3 regions of the Mesorhizobium sp. USDA 4132 genome follow, and region 2 is predicted to be linked to each of the others. Evidence: riboswitches for the same ligand, from Rfam matches in the RefSeq annotation. Region 2 holds a riboswitch; each other region holds the start of a gene.
The links. Region 2 has a riboswitch for thiamine pyrophosphate ahead of thiM (hydroxyethylthiazole kinase). Riboswitches for the same ligand answer to the same signal wherever they lie in the genome.
Positions count from the first base shown of each region.

Region 1: linked by a shared signal. The riboswitch ahead of thiC (phosphomethylpyrimidine synthase ThiC) and the one ahead of thiM (hydroxyethylthiazole kinase) in region 2 are both predicted to bind thiamine pyrophosphate.
Region 3: linked by a shared signal. The riboswitch ahead of thiB (thiamine ABC transporter substrate binding subunit) and the one ahead of thiM (hydroxyethylthiazole kinase) in region 2 are both predicted to bind thiamine pyrophosphate.

Region 1 covers NZ_JBWCCP010000001.1:4,409,945-4,418,490, forward strand. The annotation lists gene epmA (EF-P lysine aminoacylase EpmA) at 1-78, shown strand, start outside; gene ACZ9IU_RS21885 (lysine-2,3-aminomutase-like protein) at 75-1,121, shown strand; gene ACZ9IU_RS21890 (AraC family transcriptional regulator) at 1,749-2,639, opposite strand; gene ACZ9IU_RS21895 (SDR family NAD(P)-dependent oxidoreductase) at 2,777-3,556, shown strand; gene thiC (phosphomethylpyrimidine synthase ThiC) at 3,606-5,417, opposite strand; TPP riboswitch at 5,517-5,648, opposite strand; gene ACZ9IU_RS21905 (acyl carrier protein) at 5,828-6,079, shown strand; gene ACZ9IU_RS21910 (acyl-CoA dehydrogenase family protein) at 6,081-7,262, shown strand; gene ACZ9IU_RS21915 (amino acid--[acyl-carrier-protein] ligase) at 7,309-8,220, shown strand; gene ACZ9IU_RS21920 (DUF1839 family protein) at 8,225-8,546, shown strand, end outside.
Region 2 covers NZ_JBWCCP010000002.1:17,286-22,040, forward strand. The annotation lists gene ACZ9IU_RS22835 (ribbon-helix-helix domain-containing protein) at 1-2, opposite strand, end outside; gene ACZ9IU_RS22840 (heavy metal translocating P-type ATPase) at 76-2,358, opposite strand; TPP riboswitch at 2,472-2,567, shown strand; gene thiM (hydroxyethylthiazole kinase) at 2,606-3,427, shown strand; gene thiE (thiamine phosphate synthase) at 3,424-4,062, shown strand; gene thiD (bifunctional hydroxymethylpyrimidine kinase/phosphomethylpyrimidine kinase) at 4,059-4,755, shown strand, end outside.
Region 3 covers NZ_JBWCCP010000001.1:4,223,211-4,231,756, forward strand. The annotation lists gene ACZ9IU_RS21120 (ABC-F family ATP-binding cassette domain-containing protein) at 1-1,347, shown strand, start outside; gene ACZ9IU_RS21125 (response regulator) at 1,507-1,956, shown strand; TPP riboswitch at 2,054-2,161, shown strand; gene thiB (thiamine ABC transporter substrate binding subunit) at 2,201-3,211, shown strand; gene thiP (thiamine/thiamine pyrophosphate ABC transporter permease ThiP) at 3,216-4,835, shown strand; gene ACZ9IU_RS21140 (thiamine ABC transporter ATP-binding protein) at 4,828-5,535, shown strand; gene ACZ9IU_RS21145 (MATE family efflux transporter) at 5,536-6,951, opposite strand; gene ACZ9IU_RS21150 (winged helix-turn-helix transcriptional regulator) at 6,948-7,460, opposite strand; gene ACZ9IU_RS21155 (M48 family metalloprotease) at 7,785-8,546, shown strand, end outside.

The DNA.
Region 1 (8,546 bases), on a different contig from region 2:
CGGCTCGCCATGCTGGCAACGGGCGCGACCCGCATCGAACAGGTGATGTGGGCGCCGGTCGCGGAGGTGTTTTCGTGACCGCAGTCCGTTCATTGAAAACCCCGGAAGATCTCGCGGCTGCCGGCCTGATCGAGCCCCAAAAGCTCGACGGCATCCGAGCCGTCGCAGACCGCTACGCGATCGCGCTGACGCCAACCGTGGTTTCGCTCATCGACCGCGCAGACCGGCAGGATCCGATCGCTCGGCAATTCGTGCCCGATCCCGCGGAGTTGCTGACGACGCCGCAAGAGCGTGCCGACCCGATCGGCGATCAGGCGCACAGCCCGGTCAAGGGCATCGTTCACCGCTATCCGGACCGGGTGCTGCTGAAGGCCGTGCATATCTGCCCGGTCTATTGCCGCTTCTGCTTCCGCCGCGAAATGGTCGGCCCTCAGGGCGACGGTACGCTTTCGCCCGAGGAGCTGTCGGCAGCGTTCGGCTATATTCGCGAGCGTCCGGAGATCTGGGAAGTGATCCTCACCGGCGGCGACCCGCTGGTCCTCTCGCCGAGGCGGCTTGCTGCCATGATGCGCGGCCTTGCCGAGATACCCCATGTAAAGATCGTCCGCTTCCATACGCGGGTGCCCGTCGTCGAACCGGACCGTATCGACGCGGCAATGATTGCGGCACTGAAGGAAAGCGGCAAGGTGGTTTATATCGCGCTGCACGCCAACCATCCGCGCGAGATGACCGGCACTGCCCGCACCGCCTGCGCCCGGCTGGTCGACGCCGGCTTCCCGATGCTGAGCCAGACCGTGCTCTTGCGTGGCGTCAACGACGATCCGGCGGTACTCGGCGACCTTATGAGAGCTTTCGTCGAGACGCGGATCAAGCCCTATTACCTTCATCATCCGGATCTCGCGCCCGGCACTGGCCATTTCCGGCTGGATATCGCCGAGGGCCAGAAGATCGTCTCGGCGCTCCGGGGCACCATCTCCGGCCTCTGCCAGCCGACCTATGTCCTGGATATCCCCGGCGGCCACGGCAAGGCGGTGATCGGCGAAAGCGCCGTGCGCGGCGAAGGCGGCTGTTATTCCGTCAGCGATTTCCGCGGCGGAGAGCATGCATATCCTCCGAAATGACACGGGTTCTTGTTCACGCGGCGGAGTGCGCCCGTGGCTTGGCCTGGAATTTGGAGAGCCCACACGAATGCGGAACCTCGATTGATTTTTTTAATAGTGGCTCCGCATTCGCGTGGCCTTCGGCGTTCTTTCGAGGCTTCCGGCCCCTACAGGTGATCATCTCGCCTCGCTGCGTGGCTTTATTCACGATCTCCTTTCGGGAAATCCTGCCACTTGCACGGCTCAACCGAACCGGACATGGCTGTCCGGGGGAGGCTTGATAGGAAGGCTTGCCTTTCAGCCCACCCTCCATGGCTTTCACCTCTTCCACCATCCCCGCACGTTACGGTTTTGATGAAAGCGCCGGCCCCCGCCTGCCCGCGAACGTCTCGCGAAACACTCCGGCGACGGAAGCGGGAGGATTGTAGGCATAGGTTAGAGGGGCGGGGACGAGGCGAGGCACGCCCGCTACCTCTTCTCTTGCGGAGAGGTAGAAAAATCAGCACCTTAGCTGATAACCAAAGCGTGAAATTTTTCAGGTGAGGGGCAAACTCGTCCCCGTATGAATTCCTCGCCGACAAAATCTGCAGCTTAGCCTTGCGAAAGATCGTGATTTTGTAATCGTACGCAAGAAAGCAATCTCACCTTCTAAGCCGCCAGCCCCCTCAGTGCCGTGACGTCGCGCCGCGGTGGCGTGCCGAACATGCGGGCATATTCCCGGCTGAACTGCGAAGGGCTCTCATAGCCGACCAGAAACGCCGCGGTTTCAACATTCGCCGCTTCCGCCACCATCAGCCGCCTGGCCTCCAGAAGGCGAAGCTGCTTCTGATATTGCAGCGGCGTCATCGAGGTGATCGTCTTGAACTTGCGGTGGAAGGCGGAAGGGCTCATCCCGGCCCTCTCCGCCAGATCCTCGATCCGCATCGGCTCGGCGAAATGGCCGCGCAGGCCGTGGATGACGCTGACGATCCGATGCGTATGGTCGTTGCCGAGCGCCATGCGGACCACATCGCCGCCATGCGGACCGGTGAGCAGCCAGTAGGAAATTTCGCGCATGATCGCTGTATGGAGGACCGGGATGGCACCCGGCGTATCGAGGAGCCGCACCATCCGCAGCGCGCAATCGGCAAGCGGGCCGTCGAAATCCGTCACGAACACGCCGGACGTTATGTCGCCGCCCGGGCGCGGCGGGTTGGGCATCGCCTCCAGGACCTCGCGCATGATGGCGAGATCGAATTCGATGATGAGGCCGAGATAGGGCTCGGTCGGGCTCGCCTCCGCCACGCGGCCGAAGGCCGGCATCTCGACGCTGACAACGAGCGCCTGGCCCGCGCGGTAATCCACATGGCGGTCGCCGAACACAGCCCATTTCGCGCCCTGGAGGACGATGCAGAGCGCCGGCTTGAAAATCAGGTGGTCTGGCCGTTTCTCGTGATCCGAGCGAAGGATGGTCAGGCCTTCGATCGCCGTCGCGAAAGGGCTGGTTCCCGCCTGTCCATCCGTGAACCGCTTTACCGCATCGAGCAGGGCTGCCGGCATGCCACACCTCCGAGGTTTCAAGGCCAAACATAGGCCTGCGAGCAGGATCAGGCAAGAAGTGGGAAAGTTCCGGCATTCAGGCGCGTGGCCGAGGGGAGTAGTTTCCGGTCATCCAATCCAGACAAGGAACCTCCATCATGACGCATCAAACATCTCAGAAATCGGCAGCCAAGCTCGCCATCGTGACCGGCGGCAGCCGCGGTCTCGGCCGCAACACTGTGCTCAGCCTTGCAAAGCGCGGTATCGACGTGATCTTCACCTACAACTCCAATCAGGCAGAAGCAGCAGCCACGACCGCAGCGGCGGGCGAACTGGGACGCAGGGCGATCGCCCTGCAGCTCGATGTCGGCGATGTCGCGTCGTTCGACGCGTTCGTCGGCCGGGTGCAGGAAGCCCTGGCCGGGATCGGCGCTGAAAAATTCGATTTCCTCGTCAACAATGCCGGCACGTCGCATCATGGCGATTTCGAAAAGACCACCGAAGCGGAGCTGGACGAGCTCTTCAATGTTCACTTCAAGGGCGTCTTCTTTCTAACCCAGAAGCTATTGCCGCTGATCCGCGACGGTGGCCGGATCGTCAACTTCTCCACCGGGCTTACCCGCATCACCGTTCCGGGCAGCGGCGCCTATGCGGCGATGAAGGGGGCGGTCGAAGTGCTGACCCGGTATCTGGCCAAGGAGCTTGGCGCCCGCGGCATTGCCGTCAATACGGTGGCGCCCGGCGCGATCATGACCGATTTCAGCGGCGGCATGGTGCGCGACAACCCGGAGATCAACAGGCGCGTCGCCGAGATGACCGCACTTGGCCGTGCCGGCGAGCCGGATGATATTGGCCCGATGGTCGCCTCGCTGCTGTCCGAGGACAACCGCTGGGTCAATGCCCAGCGCATCGAGGTGTCGGGGGGCATGGCGCTCTGACGTTCGAGCGACCCCTGCCGGCTGCGACCGGCAGGGGTCGTGAAGTTGATCATCCCTTCTCGACCGGCATATAAAGGTCACCGCCATCTCGATATTTCGCAGCCATGGCTTCCAGACCCTCTTTCTGCGCTTCGGCGCGGATATCGTGGGAAATCCGCATCGAACAGAATTTCGGGCCGCACATGGAGCAGAAATGCGCCACCTTGTGCGCCTCCTTGGGCAACGTCTCGTCATGCATCGAACGGGCCGTTTCCGGATCGAGCGAGAGGTTGAACTGGTCCTCCCAGCGGAACTCGAAGCGGGCGCGCGACAGCGCGTCGTCACGCACCTGGGCGGCCGGATGGCCTTTGGCAAGATCGGCGGCATGCGCGGCGATCTTGTAGGTGATGACGCCCACCTTGACGTCGTTGCGGTCCGGCAGGCCGAGATGTTCCTTGGGCGTCACGTAGCAGAGCATGGCGGTGCCGAACCAGCCGATCATCGCAGCCCCGATGCCGGACGTGATGTGGTCGTAACCCGGCGCAATATCGGTGGTCAGCGGCCCGAGCGTATAGAATGGCGCCTCGCCGCAGACCGCGAGCTGCTTGTCCATGTTCGCCTTGATCTTGTGCATCGGCACATGGCCGGGGCCTTCGATCATCACCTGGCAATCCTTCGCCCAGGCGATCTTCGTCAGCTCGCCGAGCGTTTCCAGTTCCGCAAACTGCGCCGCGTCGTTGGCATCGGCGATCGAACCCGGGCGAAGACCGTCGCCGAGCGAGAACGAGACGTCGTAGGCGCGGGCGATGTCGCAGATTTCCTCAAAGTGCTCGTAGAGGAAACTCTCCTTGTGGTGATGCAGGCACCATTTGGCCATGATCGAGCCGCCACGGGAAACGATGCCGGTGACGCGATTGACGGTGAGCGGAATATAGGCGAGCCGCACGCCCGCGTGGATGGTGAAATAGTCGACGCCCTGTTCCGCCTGTTCGATCAGCGTATCGCGATAGACCTCCCAGGTCAGGTCCTCGGCAATGCCGTTCACCTTTTCGAGCGCCTGGTAGAGCGGCACCGTGCCGATCGGAACAGGTGAATTGCGGATGATCCAGTCGCGGATATTGTGGATGTTGCGGCCGGTCGACAGATCCATGACCGTATCGGCGCCCCAGCGGATCGCCCAGACCATCTTCTCGACCTCCTCCGCCATGGACGAGGTGACGGCCGAATTGCCGATATTGGCATTGATCTTCACCAGGAAATTCCGACCGATGATCATCGGTTCGGATTCGGGGTGGTTGATGTTGGCGGGAATGATCGCCCGGCCTTCCGCGACTTCGCGGCGAACGAATTCCGGCGTCACGAAATCCGGCACATGGGCGCCGAAACTTTCGCCGTCGCGGACGAGCGGTTCCCTGGCCGCCTGCCGGCCGAGGTTTTCGCGGATGGCGACGAATTCCATCTCCGGCGTGATGATGCCGGCCCGCGCATAGGCAAGCTGGGTGACGGCCCTGCCAGCCTTGGCCTTGAAAGGCTGGTTGCGGACCGGGAATTCCGGCGTCAGCCGGTCGCCGGAGACGAAGCCATTGTCCTCCGGCCTGACGATCCGGCCCTCATAGGCCTCGACATCGCCACGGGCCGAAATCCAGTCTTCGCGCAGGCGCGGCAGGCCGGCATCGATGCTGATCGCGGCACCTTCGACGGTATAGGGGCCGGAGGAATCGTAGACGGTCACCGGAGGTTCGCCGGAGGTCGGATGCAATGCGATCTGCCGCATCGGCACGCGGATGTCCGGATGGATCGTTCCCGCTTTCAGGACTTTCGTGGAGGCGGGAAGCGGGCCGGTGGTGACGACCGGGGTGAGCTTGGTGGTCGCAATATTCATGGTTCGAGGCTCCAAGGTTTGACGTTTGGAGACCCAGTTCCAGAGTTGGAATGATGGAAGAACACGTTGGAATCCGAAGGACGGTTTCCCGCCCTCGCTGCCGCAGCGCTCGCACCGTCCCTACGCCAGTATGAACTGGATCAGGTTCAACGGGTCACTGCGCCTCGGGCGGCCAAACCGGCCCGACCAGCAGTATCTCAGCCCCTTGACGGGACCCCCCTGGTGAATGCGGCCATCAGAAACCTGCCGATCGCGCATGTCAAGCCGGTCCCTGCCTGCGTCGATAGGTCGAGTTTTAACGAATCCCGCAGCTCCAAATTGATGACGTTTATTACCGGAATCTTATGCTATCTTGCGCGATAACGTCCCTAGCGATGAGCGCAGAATTCGAACGATCGGGAGATGTCGAGATGAACGAGACCATTCGCGGATTGCTGACACGGGTGGGCGGCCTTCCGGTCGCCGTGACGGAGCTGGAAGACGCTGCCGATCTTTATGCAGCCGGGCTTTCCTCCTTCGCATCGGTGCAGCTGATGCTGGGCCTGGAAGAGGCCTTCGACATCGAATTCCCGGATAGCCTTTTGAACCGCAAGTCCTTCGCCAGCATCGCGGCGATCGAGCAGACGGTTTCCCACATCTTGAAAGCCTCCGAGGCCGCCTGAGATGAACCTTCCCGTCTTTGCCGCCGACATGAGCCTCAGCGCCCGCGCTCACCGCGTGGCGGCCGTGGCGGCTGAATTCGCCGAACGCGTCGACCATGACGGCCGCTTCCCCCGCGAAGCGGTCGATGCAATGAAGGCCGAGCGCCTCATCGGCATCCAGATCCCGGTCGCATTCGGCGGCGAGGGTGCTTCCATCACCGAGATTGCCGAGGTCTGCGCCATCCTGGGACAGTCCTGTGCCTCGAGCGCCATGGTTTTCGCCATGCACCAGATCAAGGTTTCGAGCCTCGTGGTGCACGGGGCCGACAGCGCCTGGCACATGGATTTCATGCGCGAGCTCGCCGACCGCCAGCTTCTCGTCGCCTCCGCGACGACCGAGGCCGGCATCGGCGGCAATATGCGCAACTCGATCTGCGCCATCGAGGTCGACGGCGACACCTGCCGGCTGACCAAGGACGCGACGGTGATTTCCTATGGCGCCCACGCCGATGTCATCATGATCACCTCGCGCTCGAACGAGAAGGCCGCCCCGACCGACCAGGTCATGACCGTCTTCAAACAGGGCCAATATACCCTACAGAAGACCGTCGACTGGGATACGCTCGGCATGCGCGGCACCTGCTCCGACGGCTTCCTCTTCAATGGCGAAGCACCTTCGGTCCAGATTTTCCCGAAACCGTTCGCCGAAATCGCGGCGCAGTCGATGCTCGCTACCTCGCATCTCCTCTGGAGTGCTGTCTGGTACGGCATTGCCGCCGACGCGGTCCTGCGCGCCCAGGCTTTCGTGCGCGCCGCGGCCCGCAAGGCGGGCGGCACCCAGCCGCCCGGCGCGCTGAGGCTCGCCGAAGCGTCGAACCTGCTGCAGCTGCTCAAGGGCAATATCCTGTCGGGCCTCAAGACCTACGCGGATGCGAAACACGATCCCGACAAACTGTCGTCCATGGCCTTTTCGATCGCCATGAACAATATCAAGCTCGCCTCTTCCGAGACGATCCTGACCATCATCAACCAGACGATGATCATCTGCGGCATCATGGGCTACAAGAACGGTACGCCCTATAGTCTCGGACGGCATCTTCGCGACGCGCACTCCGCCCAGCTGATGATTTCCAACGACCGCATTCTCGGCAATACGTCGACCATGCTGCTCGTTCAAAAACCGGACACCAGCCTGCTCGGCTGACGCCCCATCACTTCAGATGTAATCGTTTAAAGAATGAGGTGAATCCATGGATCTGCAAGTTTCCTTTCTCGACCGCCTGTTCGACGCTGGCCTGCTGATCGAGACCGGCGTCGACGGACTGTATGGCCGCAGCGGCCAGTTCGAAGACGTTATTGCCGCCTTCGAGCGGCTGATCGACAAGGTCGGCGGTGCCGACGGTGCGGAGGTGATGCGCTTCCCGCCGGGCATGAACCGTGCCTTCTTTGAGACCAGCGGCTATATGAAGAGCTTTCCGCAGCTCGCCGGCACGGTTCACTCGTTCTGCGGCAACGAACTCGACCACATGAGCCTGCTGAAATGCATGGAAGTCGGCGAGGAGGACTGGACCAAGGGCCAAGAAGCGACCGACATCGTGCTGACGCCGGCGGCCTGCTATCCGCTCTACCCAACCGTCGCGCGCCGCGGCAACCTGCCCGCCGGCGGCGGTCTTTTCGACCTGCAGAGCTACTGCTTCCGCCACGAGCCCTCCAAGGATCCGGCCCGCCAGCAGCTTTTCCGCATGCGCGAATATGTCTGCATGGGGACCGAACAACACGTGACCGATTTCCGCCAGCTGTGGATGGACCGGGGCGTCGAGATGATGAAGTCCGTCGGCCTCGACGTCACCATCGACATCGCCAACGATCCTTTCTTCGGCCGCGCCGGCAAGATGCTGGTCAACAACCAGCGCGATCAGAACCTGAAGTTCGAACTGCTGATCCCCATCGCTTCCGTTGCCCAGCCGACCGCCTGCATGAGCTTCAACTATCACCAGGACAGTTTCGGCCTGAAATGGGGCCTCAACCTGGAAGACGGCAGCGTCGCGCATACGGCCTGCGTCGGTTTCGGCCTGGAACGAATTGCGCTCGCGCTTTTCCACACCCACGGTCTGGACGTGAAGGAGTGGCCGGAACACGTCCGTGCCACGCTCTGGGGCTGATCCCATGACGGCGGTGTTTCCCGCGCTCGATCCGGGCAACTACACGACGCATGCGCTGCATTCAGCCGAGCACATGTGGCCGGAGACGAACTGTTACGTCGATCTGTGGATCGAAGTGCTTTCGGCGCAGGGCCTGCCGCCGGAAGCGATGCTTGGTTTCACCCTGACCCAGGATTTCGAAGGCGACCAGTTCACCTTCTTCAAGGTGCCGCTGGAGGATCTCGAAACCCTGTTCGGCATTCGCGTGACCGAACTGGCGATCTTCGACCGGCCGGAACGGCATGTCGCGGAGCAGATCCGCCGCGGCCGGCTGACGCTGGTCGAAC
Region 2 (4,755 bases):
ATGTCAGCCTATCCTTTTACGCTGCCCTATCTTGCAACACGACAATGTCTTGCGCAATCTCCCGCGGGCTGGTGCCTAGCTCCTCACCCGCAGCAGCCGCAACGCATTGATCGTCACCAGCACCGTCGCCCCGGTGTCCGCGAGGATCGCTGGCCACAATCCGGTGATGCCAAGGATGGTCGTCACCAGGAAGACCGCCTTCAGGCCGAGCGCGATCGAGATGTTCTGGTAGATGTTGCGCATCGTCCGCTTCGACAGCGCGATCATCGCGGCGATGTCGCCGACCCGGCCGTGCAGCGTTGCGGCATCGGCGGTTTCCAGTGCCACGTCGGTGCCGCCGCCCATCGCGATGCCGACATCGGCGGCAGCGAGTGCCGGGGCGTCGTTGATGCCGTCGCCAACCTTGCCGACCACGTAACCCTCGCTTTTCAGCTCGCCGACGATGCGGCTCTTGTCTTCCGGCATCAGCTCGGCACGCACCTCGATGCCGAGATCCTTGCCGATCGCGGTCGCGGTGCGGGCATTGTCGCCGGTCAGCATCACGGTCCTGATGCCGGCATCGGTCAGCGCCTTCAGACCGGCCCTAGCGTCGGGACGCGGTTCGTCGCGCATGGCGATGGCACCGGCCAGGACCCCGCCGACGATCAGCACCGAGACGGTCTTGCCCTCGTCGTTGAGGCCGGTGATCCGGCGGGAATGCGCCATCGGCAGCGAGACCCGCTCGGCCGCTGCCTTGGGCGAACCGAAAAACACCTCCTGGCCTTCGACCGTCGCCGTGACACCCTTGCCGCCGAGCGCCCTGGCATCCGTCGCGGTCGGAATCTCGACCTCATCATCGGCAGCCTTGGCAAGGATAGCGACGGCGAGCGGATGGCTGGAGCCCGTTTCGAGCGCGGCGGCAAAGCGCAGCACGTCTTCCGCATTGCGGCCGAAGGCGATTACATCGGTCACCTGGGGCCTGCCGGCCGTCAGCGTGCCGGTCTTGTCGAGCGCGACGGCTGTGATCTTGCCGAGCGTCTCCAGCACCGCGCCACCCTTCATCAGCAGGCCGCGGCGGGCGCCTGACGAGAGCGATGCGGCAATTGCGGCAGGCGTCGAGATGACCAGCGCGCAGGGGCAGCCGATCAACAGGATCGCCAGGCCCTTGTAGACCCACTCGCTCCAGGACGCACCGGCCATAAGCGGCGGCAGGATGGCGACCAGAGCCGCAACCACCACGACGCCCGGCGTGTAATACCGCGAGAACCGGTCGATGAAGCGCTCGGTCGGGGCCTTGCTCTCCTGCGCCTCCTCGACCAGCCGCACGACGCGGGCGATGGTGTTGTCCTCGGCAGCCGCGGTGACGCGAATCCGCAAGGCGGCATCGCCGTTGATCGTGCCGGCAAAAACCGCGTCGTCGATGCCCTTGGCAACCGGCGTGCTTTCGCCCGTCACCGGCGCTTCGTCGATCGCGCTCTCGCCGGCGATGATGACGCCGTCCGCCGAAATGCGGTCGCCGGGACGCACGAGGATGATCGCGCCGACGGCAAGGCGATCGGCCGGTACTTCGCGGGTCTGGCCGTTTTCTTCGAGCAGCGCGTTTTTCGGCACCAGCGCCGTCAGACTCTGGATGCTTTGGCGCGCCTTGCCGGCCGCGACCCCTTCCAGCAATTCGCCGATGAGGAAGAGGAAAACCACGGCGGCGGCCTCTTCCGACGCATTGATGACAACGGCGCCGACGGCGGCGATCGTCATCAGCATCTCGATCGAAAACGGCGTGCCAGCGAGTGCTGCCATAATGGCGCGGCGGGCGATCGGCACGAGGCCGATCAGCATTGCGGCGGTGAAGATATAGGTGTCATAGGCCGGGAGGAGATGGCCGATCCCGTAAGCCACCGCCAACGCAATGCCGACCAGGATGGTCAGGCGGCCCTTGGCGGATTTCCACCACGGCCCATCCATCGGCCCGTGATCATGGCCGTGCAGGCCTTCGATTTCCGTCGTGCCGCGGTCGTGGTGGGAATGATCGTGCCCGCCGTCGTGGGCGTGATGGTGGTCGTGCGGCTGGCCGATCTCCCCCCTTGAGGGGGAGATGCCCGGCAGGGCAGAGGGGGGTAAGCCCTCGACACCGCGCCGCCGCGCATCCTCACCGGCCTTCTGACCCAGCGCCCTGAGCGAATACCCAAGCCCCACGACCTTCTTCTCGATCGCGCCGAGATCGCCGGACCCGTCGTGCTTCACCGTCATCGTGCCCGACGCAACCGAAACGGACACGTCCTCGACGCCCGGCATGCGGCGAACCGCGGTGTCGATCTTCGTCGCGCAGCTGGCGCAATCCATGCCGCCAACCTTGTATCGTGCCTGCGTGGTGGTGCTCATCGTCTCATTCCCATTGGATCGAGCCCCGTCTCTACAACCTCTAGCGACTAGAGCTGCAAGGCCCAAAATCAGAAAAAATCACTGGCGAAGCGCATTATCTTTGCTGTAAGCCATGGTGAAGACAGGGGCGTCCGGCAAAACCGGGCTGAGAAGCACCCTTAGAACCTGAACCAGATCATGCTGGCGGAGGGAGTCGTCCGGGCGTTCAACATTGCGCCCTGCGCCTGCCCCGCCGAACGAGGCAGACATGCAGACGACAATGCCCCTTGGGACCCTTGCAGAGACCCCCGGCCAGCTGCTGACGGCAATGCGAGCGAAAAACCCGCTCGTCCAGAACATCACCAATTTCGTGGCGATGAATATCGCCGCCAATGTGATGCTGGCGGCCGGCGCCTCGCCCGCCATGGTGCATACCAAGGAAGAAGCCGGCGAGTTCGCCCGCATCGCTGCGGCCCTGACGGTCAATATCGGCACCCTGTCGCCGGACTTCCTGGCCGGCATGAAGGCCGCGGCCGCCTCCGCCACAAACGCCGGCAAGCCATGGGTGCTCGACCCCGTCGCCCATTACGCCACCGCCTATCGCCGCGCCGCACTCGCCGAGCTGATGGAACTGAGGCCCACGGTCATTCGCGGCAACGCCTCGGAAATCATCGCGCTGGCCGGCAGCCAGTCGAGCGGCCATGGCGTCGACAGCGGCGACAGCGTCGCGGCAGCCGAAAGCTCGGCCATCGCCATCGCCCGGCAGCAGGCCTGCGTGGTGGCTGTTACCGGCGAGGTGGATTTCGTCACCGACGGCCGGCGTTCGGTCCGCATCCTCGGCGGCTCCGCCCTGATGCCGCGGGTGACCGCGCTCGGCTGCTCGCTCACCTGCCTGGTCGGCGCCTTTGCGGCAAGCACGGACGATCCCTTCGAGGCGACGGTCGCCGCACTCGCGATGTTCGCGGTCGCGGGCGAGGAAGCGGCCTTCACCGCCTCCGGTCCCGGCTTCTTCTCGCCGATCTTCCTCGACCGCCTCGCGGCGCTGACCGGCGAGACGCTCGATGCCCAGGCAAGGGTCGTCGCAGCATGACCAAAACCTTCGACCTTTCCGTCTACCTCGTCCTCGATCCCGATCTCTGCCGCGAGATCGGCATGGTCGAGACGGCAAGGCTTGCCGTCGCCGGCGGCACCACCATGGTCCAGCTGCGCGACAAGCAGGCGGACACGGCAAAAATGATCGAAACCGGCCGGGCGCTGAAGGCGGTACTTTCCGGAACCGGCGTGCCCCTGATCATCAACGACGACGTGGAGGCAGCAATCGCGATCGGCGCCGAAGGCCTGCATGTCGGCCAGAGCGACATGGCGGCAGTGATAGCGCGGCAGCGTGCCGGCCATGGCATGATCCTCGGCCTTTCGGTCGAGACCGAGGACCTGGCGCGGCGAGTGGATTCGTCGATCGTCGATTATGTCGGCATCGGTCCGGTGTTTGCGACCAATACGAAGCCCGACCATAAACAACCGATCGGTTTCGACGGGCTTGCGCGCATCGTCACCATGGCGCCGGTTCCGGCAGTCGCGATCGGCGGCGTCAAGGCGCAACATGCCGGCCCGGCACTCGCCGCCGGCGCAAAGGGCCTCGCGGTCGTGTCCGCCATCTGCGGCCAGCCCGATCCGGAAGCCGCCGCCCGCCGAATTGCCGCGGAAATCGAAAGGGCACGCGCATGAGCATCAAAAACGTCCTGTCGATCGCCGGTTCGGACCCTTCCGGCGGCGCCGGCATCCAGGCGGATCTGAAAACCTTTGCGGCCCGCGGCACCTATGGCATGGCGGCGCTGACCGCGCTGACCGCCCAGAATACCCAAGGGGTCACCGGCGTGCATGCGGTGCCCGCCGCCTTCGTCGCAAACCAGATCCGCACCATCTTTCTCGACGTGCGCGTCGATGCGGTGAAGATCGGCATGATCGCCAATGCCGAGATCGCCGAGGCGGTTGCCGACGTGCTGCACCCTTATCGCGATACCGTGCCGATCGTGCTCGATCCGGTGATGATCGCCAAGGGCGGTTCGCCGCTGCTGGCGCTCGATGCGGTGGATGCCGTCACCTACAAGCTGATGCCGCTCGCCACCGTCGTCACCCCCAACCTGCCCGAAGCCGCGGCGCTGCTCGGCGAGACGGTCGCCACGACCCGCGAAGAGATGGCGGCCCAGGCTGAGCGGCTGCTGAAGATCGGGCCCAAGGCAGTCCTGGTGAAGGGCGGTCATCTGGAGAGCGAAGACAGCCCGGATGTGCTGGCGGACGCCACCGGCATCCACTGGTTCGAGGGCAGACGCACCGCGACCAGCAACACCCACGGCACCGGCTGCACGCTCTCGAGCGCAATTGCCGCCGAACTCGCCAAGGGCGCTTCGGCGGCTGACG
Region 3 (8,546 bases), on a different contig from region 2:
GACGAGTTGCGCAAGACGAGAAGCGCGCTCGTGGTGATCTCGCACGATAGGCGCTTCCTCGAAAAAGTCTCGAATGCCACCGTCTGGCTCGATCGCGGTACATCACGACGCCTCAACCGCGGTTTCGGCGAATTCGAAGCCTGGCGCGACGAGGTGTTGGAGGCGGAAGAGCTGGAGCAGCACAAGCTCGGCAAGGCAATCGAGCGCGAGGAGCACTGGCTGCGCTACGGCGTCACCGCCCGCCGCAAGCGCAACATGCGCCGCCTCGGCGAATTGCAGACGATGCGCGGCAATTACCGTGGCCACAAGGGGCCGCAGGGCACGGTGCAGGCGAGCGTCAGCGAGGGCCGCGAATCCGGCAAGCTGGTCATCGAGGCCGAAAACATCACCAAGAGCTACGACGAGCGGATCATCGTCGCGCCGTTCTCGATCCGCGTGCATCGCGGCGACTGCATCGGTCTCGTCGGCCCGAACGGCGCCGGCAAGACCACGCTGCTGAAGATGCTGACCGGCCAGCTGGCGCCTGACACCGGCACCGTCAAACTCGGCACCAACCTCGAAATCGCCACGCTCGACCAGAAGCGCGAGGATCTGAACCCCGAGGACACGCTGTCCCACTATCTGACGGACGGACGCGGCGAGACGCTGCTTGTCAACGGCGAGCAGCGGCATGTCGCAGGTTACATGAAGGACTTCCTGTTCCAGCCGGAGCAGATCAGGACGCCGATCAAGAACCTGTCGGGCGGCGAGCGCGCCCGGCTGATGCTCGCCCGCATCATGGCGCGGCCTTCCAACCTACTGATACTGGACGAACCGACCAACGACCTCGACATCGAGACGCTGGACCTGCTGCAGGAAATCGTCGCCGGCTATTCCGGCACCGTCATCCTCGTCAGCCACGACCGCGACTTCCTCGACCGCACCGTGACCTCAACCATCGCCCCCGCCAATCCGGACGCACCGGACGGCCGCTGGATCGAATATGCCGGCGGCTACACGGATATGCTGGCGCAGCGGAAGGGTGCGTTGGAGGAAAGGCGCCGCACGGAAAAAGCTGACAGGGCAAAAACCGATACCGCGGCTTCGGTTTCCGGCACGTCCAAGGGCAAAGGCAAACTTTCCTTCAAGCAGAAATTCGCGCTCGAGAACCTGCCTAAGGAAATGGCGAAAGCCGAAGCCGAGATCGTCGCCCGCGAGAAGAAGATGGCCGACCCCAACCTCTTCACCAAGGATCCCGCGGCCTTCAACAAACTGGCCGCGGAGATGGAAAAGCTGCGCCAAAGCATCAGCAAAATGGAAGAAGAATGGCTGGAACTCGAAATGCTGCGTGAGGAAATTGAAGGCTAATTTGCGATTTGTTAAGCTTAACAAATAGTTAGCTGAAAAAATATTTGTCGCGGAGCGGAACATATGATGTCGCGGGGCGTTCTGGGTGTGAACATTGGTCGAAATGTCCCGGGGACGGATCGGCCTGCCCGGAACCGATCAACCGAATGGGGACATCCAATGCTGACAAATGTTACGCGTCGTCGGCTGGCCACTGAGGCGATGAATCAAAGAGTTATGATTGTCGAAGACGAGTTTCTGATCGCGCTCGATGTTGCCGAGACGATCGAAGCCATGGGCCTGAAAGTCGCTGGTTTTGCCAATGCCCGCAAACACGCCCTGGCGCTCGCCGCCTATGCCGATATCGCCCTGGTCGATGTCAATCTTTCGGACGGCCGGACTGGCCCGGAGATCGGCCGGGAGCTTGCCGAGCAATATGGCATCACCGTCGTCTTCATGACCGGTAATCCGGAGGATGTGGAGGACGGTGTCAAAGGCTCGCTCGGCGTCCTCACCAAACCGGTTATGCCTGACGTAGTTGAGAAGACGATCGACTACGCCGTTGCCAATCGGCTCGGCGGCATGGCCATCGTCCCGCGTGAACTGAAAGTGTTTCCGCAAAACCACTGAGCAATGAATCACCGAGCCATGTTGCTCCCGCCGAATGCGCCTTGAGCCGGCCGCAGACCGCCTCTTGCCAGCCATTCGCCTCGCCGCTAAATCTGATCCTGCTCTAACGGGGTGCCGCACGTTTTGGTGCGGCTGAGAGGCCTCTGGCCAACCCGCGGAACCTGATCCGGTTAACACCGGCGGAGGGATTAGACGGCTCTTCATCAGCGCCTATTCCCCTTTGTCACCAAACGAGGAGACGCTGATGCGCAGCACCATTCTTTCGATATTCGCGGCCGCTGCCGCCCTTTCCCTTTCCGCGCCGGCCGAAGCGCAGCAAAAGACGCTGACCGTCTACACCTATGAGAGCTTCATCTCTGATTGGGGTCCAGGGCCCAAGGTCAAGGAAACCTTCGAGAAGACCTGCGCCTGCAAGCTCAATTTCGTCGGCGTCGCCGACGGTGTGGCGCTTCTGACCCGCCTGAAACTGGAAGGCAAAGGCACCGACGCCGATATCGTGCTCGGCCTCGATACCAACCTGATCTCCGAGGCGAAGGCGACCGGTCTGTTCGAGCCGCACGGGCTCGACGCCGCCGCGGCCAAGGTCCCCGGCAATTACAGCGACGACACCTTCATCCCCTACGACTACGGCCATTTCGCCGTTGTCTACGATACCCAGGCGATGAAGAACCCGCCGAGAAGCCTCAAGGAGTTGGTAGACGGCGATCCGGCGCAGAAGATCGCCATCGAGGACCCGCGCACGTCGACACCCGGCCTCGGCCTGCTCCTCTGGGTGAAATCGGTCTATGGCGACCAGGCGCCGGAGGCCTGGGCCAAGCTCAGGAAACGCGTGTTGACCGTTACGCCAGGCTGGTCGGAGGCCTATGGCCTGTTCACCAAGGGCGAAGTGCCGATGGTGTTTTCCTACACGACTTCGCCAGCCTATCACGTGATCGAGGAGAAGACGGACCGCTACCAGGCTGCCTCCTTCTCCGAAGGCCATTACATCCAGATCGAAGTCGCCGGTATGTTGAAGGGGGCGAAGGAAAAGGATCTGGCGAAACAGTTCCTGAAATTCATGGTTTCGCCGGCCTTCCAGGACATCATCCCGACCACCAACTGGATGATGCCAGCCGCCAAGACCTCGCAGCCGCTCCCGGACGCATTCAACAAACTGGTGCAGCCGACGAAAACTTTCCTGATGGGGTCGGACGAGGTGGCCAAGAACCGGCAGGCCTGGATCGACGAATGGCTGACCGCCATGAGCCTGAACTGATCCCATGCTGACGAGGGCCGAGCGAAGACGCGGGATAGGTTGGGGGCTGCTGAGCATCGCCGGCATCGCCCTCTTCGTCGGCATCGCGGTTGCCGCCCTTCTCTCCTGGGACACCGGCAACACCCAAAGCCGGCTGTTCACCGCCTATACCTGGCGGATCCTGCGTTTCACCCTTCTGCAGGCGGTTCTTTCGACACTGCTGTCGGTCGTCTTCGCCCTTCCCGTCGCACTCGCGCTTGCACGCCGGCCGCGCTTTCCGGGCCGTGTATGGGTCATCCGGCTCATGGCATTGCCGATGGGCCTGCCGGTGCTGATCGGCGCGCTCGGCCTGATCGGCATCTGGGGCCGGCAAGGGGTGATGAACAGCCTGCTATTGAAACTCGGCTTAGAACATCCGGTCAGCATTTACGGGCTTTCCGGCATATTGCTCGCACATGTGTTCTTCAACCTGCCGCTCGCCGCGAGACTGCTGCTTGCCGCGCTGGAGCGCCTGCCGGCGGAATACTGGCTGCTCTCCTCCAGCCTCGGGATGAAACCCTTCTCCGTTTTCCGTTTCATCGAGTGGCCGGCGGCGTGGCGCGTCATCCCCGGCATTGCCGGCCTGATCTTCATGCTCTGCGCCACGAGCTTCACGCTCGTCCTGGTGCTCGGCGGCGGGCCGGCCGCGACCACGCTCGAAGTGGCGATCTACCAGTCGCTGCGTTTCGATTTCGATCCGCCCCGCGCCATAGCGCTGTCGCTGCTGCAGATCGGCATGACGGCGCTGGTCCTGATTGGGATTTCGCTGTTTCCAGCCCCTGACGACGCTGGCATCACGGCCGGCCGGGCGACACGCCGGTTCGATGGCCGGACCTTGCCCGCACGGCTTTGGGATGTGCTGTCTATCCTGCTTGCAACGATATTCCTGCTCCTGCCGCTTGCCTCGATCGTCGGTGCCGGCGCCCAGGCCAATCTCTGGAGCCTCGCCACTAGCCCCGCCTTCCTGCGCGCCGCCTGGACCAGTTTCACGATCGCGCTTTCCGCAGGCCTGCTTGCCGTCCTGACCTCCCTGGCTATCATTGCCGGACGCGGGGCAATAGCCGACATGAAGAGGCCCGCCGGAACGGCCAGGGCGTTTTCCCTGTCCTTGGGTGGGATGTCCTCGCTGGTGCTGCTCGTTCCGCCGGTCGTGCTCGGTACCGGCTGGTTCCTGATGCTGCGCCCGTTCGGCGATGTGGCGCGCTTCGCCCCGGCGCTGGTGGCGATCATCAACATGCTGATGGCGCTTCCCTTCGTGATGCGCGTTTTGGCCCCGGCCGTCGAAACCCATCGCAAGCGGACAGGCAGGCTGTCGGCAAGCCTCGGCCTTTCCGGCTTTTCACGGGCATGGAGGATCGACCTGCCGGTTCTGGCAAGGCCGCTGCTGACGGCGCTGTCCTTCGCCATGGCGCTGTCGCTGGGCGATCTCGGCGCGGTGGCGCTGTTCGGCTCCAGCGAGCTCACCACCCTCCCCTGGCTTGTCTATAGCCGGCTATCCAGCTATCGAACCAATGACGCGGACGGACTGGCGCTCATCCTCGGCATCATCTGCCTGACGCTGACGATGATCGGCACGGCTGGCCGCAAGGAAACGAGCCATGACTGACGGCATCGCGCTGGATAAGGTTGAACTGAAGCTCGGCACCAAGGAATTCCGCTTCGACTGCGCTTTGCCGGCCGGCGCCGTGACGGCGATTACCGGCCCGTCCGGCTCCGGCAAATCGACCTTCCTCAACCTCGTTGCCGGCTTCGAGACGCCCGATCGCGGCCGTATCCTGATCGCCGGCGAGGACGTGACGGAGAAACATCCCTCCGAGCGTCCCTTATCGCTGGTCTTTCAGGATAATAACCTCTTCGCCCATCTGAACCTCGCCACCAATATCGGCCTCGGCATCAGCCCGTCGCTGAAGCTTTCCGGCAGTGACCGGGCCGCGATATCGCAGGCGCTGGAACGCGTGGGCCTGAGCGGTTTTGAGAAACGGATGCCGGGGACGCTTTCCGGCGGCGAAAGGCAGCGTGCCGCGTTCGCCCGGGCTCTGGTGCGTAAAAAGCCGGTTCTGCTGATGGATGAGCCGTTCGCGGCCCTCGATCCCGGGCTCAGGCTTTCGATGGCCAGCCTGCTCATCGACCTGCATCGCGAGACGGGCAATACGGTGCTGGTCGTAACCCACGATCCGGATGAAGTTGGCCGGTTGGCCGACCATGCGATCTTCATCGACCACGGCCAAATCCTGCTGCAGGCGCCGGTCGAGGAATTCCTCGCCCGGCGCGATATTCCCGCACTCGCCGAATTTCTTTCCGGCTGATCAGGCAGCCTTTCCGCGGAACCAGACACCGGAGCGGATGGCGAGGAACAGGATCCCGCCATAGGCGACCAGACCAACTGCCAGCGCGAAGAACAAACCGTTGAGCGATCCGGTAAATTCCAGCGCCAGCCAGCCCCCGAGACCTGCAATGGCGAGTCTCAGAAAACCGCAGGCAAGCGGCCAGAGTAGCTGGCCCGCGCCTTGAGAGGCAAAATAGAGCGCCAACCCGCCGCCGAAGAAACCATAAACCGGCCCGACGATCTGCAAATAGGCAACGCCCGCATCGATCGCTCCATGCTCCTCGCTGAACAGCGAAATCCACGCGACCGGGAAGATCGCGGCGATCAGGCCGATCACCTCGGTGATGACGAAAGCGATCGCAGCACCGGTGAACGCGATGCGCATCGCCCGGTCTTTCTGGCCGGCGCCCATGTTGGTGCCGACCAGCGCCACCATCGGCGCACCGATGCCGAAGATTACCGGGATCAGCAGATATTCGAGCCTCGCGCCGGTACCGAAACCAGCCACAGCCGAAACACCCGCCTTGGTCGCGACCAGAGCCGTGGCAATGCCGATGGTCACATTGGTGAGAACGGAATTGATCGCCGCGGCAGCGCCGAGGCGGACGATATCCCGGAACATCGTCCAGCGGAGCGAACCGACGCCGAAGCGCACGAGATTGCGGCCGGAGAGGATGTACCAGGCAAGCACCGCGGTGCTGCCGAAACTGTAGAGCACCAGGGCCAGACCGCCGCCGGCGATGCCGAGCCCCTGGAACGGACCGAAGCCGAAAATGAGAAGCGGCGATACGGGCACGAGGAGTGCGGCACCGACACAGGTAACCAGCGCCGGGAACAGCATATTGCCCGTGCCGCGCACCACGCTCGCCAGGCCGTTCATCAGCCAGACGAAGATCATGCCGCCGAATACCACGTTGGAATAGATGAGGGCCGCCTCGAGTTCCGGCCCCTCGCCGCCGAGCGCCCGGTAGATCGGCCGGCCATAGGCGAGCATGATCGCCGAAAACAGCAGTCCGAGCGCGACATTGACGACGACGGCATGCCAGGCAAGCAGGTCGGCATCCCCGCGCCGGCCGCTGCCGAGCGCACGGGCGATGGCAGACGAGATCGCCCCGCCGAAACCGCCGGCAGACATCATCTGCATCAGCATCACGGCCGGAAAGACGAGGGCCATGCCCGCCAGCGCCGCGGTGCCCATATGCGAAACCCACCAGGTTTCGATGAGACCGGTCGAGGCCTGGGCGAGCATGATCAGGATATTCGGCCATGCGAGCCGGATCAGCATCGGCAGGATCGGATCCTGCAGCAGCTGCCGGGTCCGCGGATTGATCGGCGCCGCGGTGGCGTCGTCGAAGGTAGGCGCCGCCTCGACGGCTTCGGTGGTCACGGCACTCATCGATCAGCCTCTCTATGTGGCAATAACTGGTTCACGGATGGATAACGGCGGCGGATACGTTCGCTCGCCGCCGGGCCGGCCACGCTGGTGAAGACCGGATCGCTCAGCGGCCGGCCGCTGCGGCGGTCGATCATCACCGGTTCGGCCTGCTCGCCGGTCTCCCTGTTGACGATCACCACGCTTTCGCCCTCCGGCGCGAAATGCTGGTTTCCGAAGACAAGCAGCGCCTGCACCACGGGCTTGAAGTCGCGGCCGCGCTGCGTGAGGTGGTATTCGTCCCGCGGCGGTCGTTCGGAATAGCGCCGCCGTTCCATCAGCCCGGATTCGACGAACGACTTCAGCCGGCTGGTCAGGATGTTCGGGGCAATATCGAGGTTGCGCTGGAATTCGTCGAAACGTGTTGCACCTGCCAGTGCATCGCGCAGGATCAGGAAGCTCCAGACCTCGCCGACATGTTTGAGACTGCGCAACACCGGGCAACCGGTATCGATAGGACCTGTTCGTTTCATGGGTTTCTTCCCCGGCGAGACGCAGCCTTGTGGCACATGTAACTTGCAATTTGCAAGTCACTATTTTCGTGATCACGTTTGGCGACGAGCGCTGCCGGACCGTTATAGAACTCGCCACAATTTGGACGTGCCACGATGGCATCGCGGAAAGGCAGCGGGGATTTTCATTGCAAACGCACCAGCAAGGCATATTTCAATAAGAGCATCTGTGCATTCGACGCGAAAATCGCTAAGCGACATAGAGAAGGAGCCAGCTTGGATCGAGAGGACCTCAGCCAAGCTGGATGGCGGACCTTGGGAATGATGGTGCGGAAGACGAGGACGATGAGGCGCGACACGGCGATCCCGGCTGTCTGGACGATTGTCCGTGCGCTGCCCGGTTGGCGGACCGTGGGCGCCCTGCTGTTCAGCGGTGCGGTCCTTTCCGGCTGCCAGTCGCTCTTCGATCAGGCCTATACTCCGAATGTCTCTCCCTCCGACTCGCCACAGATCGTCGACGAGGTACAGAAGAACGATCCGCGGGCTCAGATGGGGGCGCGCGAGCATCCGCGTATCGTCGCAAGCTACGGCGGCGAATATCGCGACGCCAAGACCGAGCGGCTGGTCGCCCGCATTGCCGGCGCGCTGACGGCAGTTTCGGAAAACCCCAACCAGTCCTTCCGCATCACCATCCTGAATTCGCCGGCGATCAACGCTTTCGCGCTGCCGGGCGGTTATCTCTACGTGACGCGCGGCCTTCTGGCGCTTGCCAATGATGCATCGGAAGTCGCAGCCGTGCTTTCCCATGAGATGGGCCACGTCACTGCAAACCATGGCATCGAACGCCAGCGCCGCGAAGAGGCGGAAGTGATTGCGAGCCGCGTCGTCGCCGAAGTCCTCTCCAGCGATCTTGCCGGGAAACAGGCGCTGGCCCGCGGCAAGCTCAGGCTCGCAGCCTTCTCGCGCCAGCAGGAACTGCAGGCCGACGTGATCGGCGTGCGGATGCTCGGCGAAGCCGGTTACGACCCCTATGCCGCAGCGCGTTTCCTGGATTCGATGGCGGCCTATGCCCGCTATTCTGCGGTCGACCCGGACAACGACCAGAGC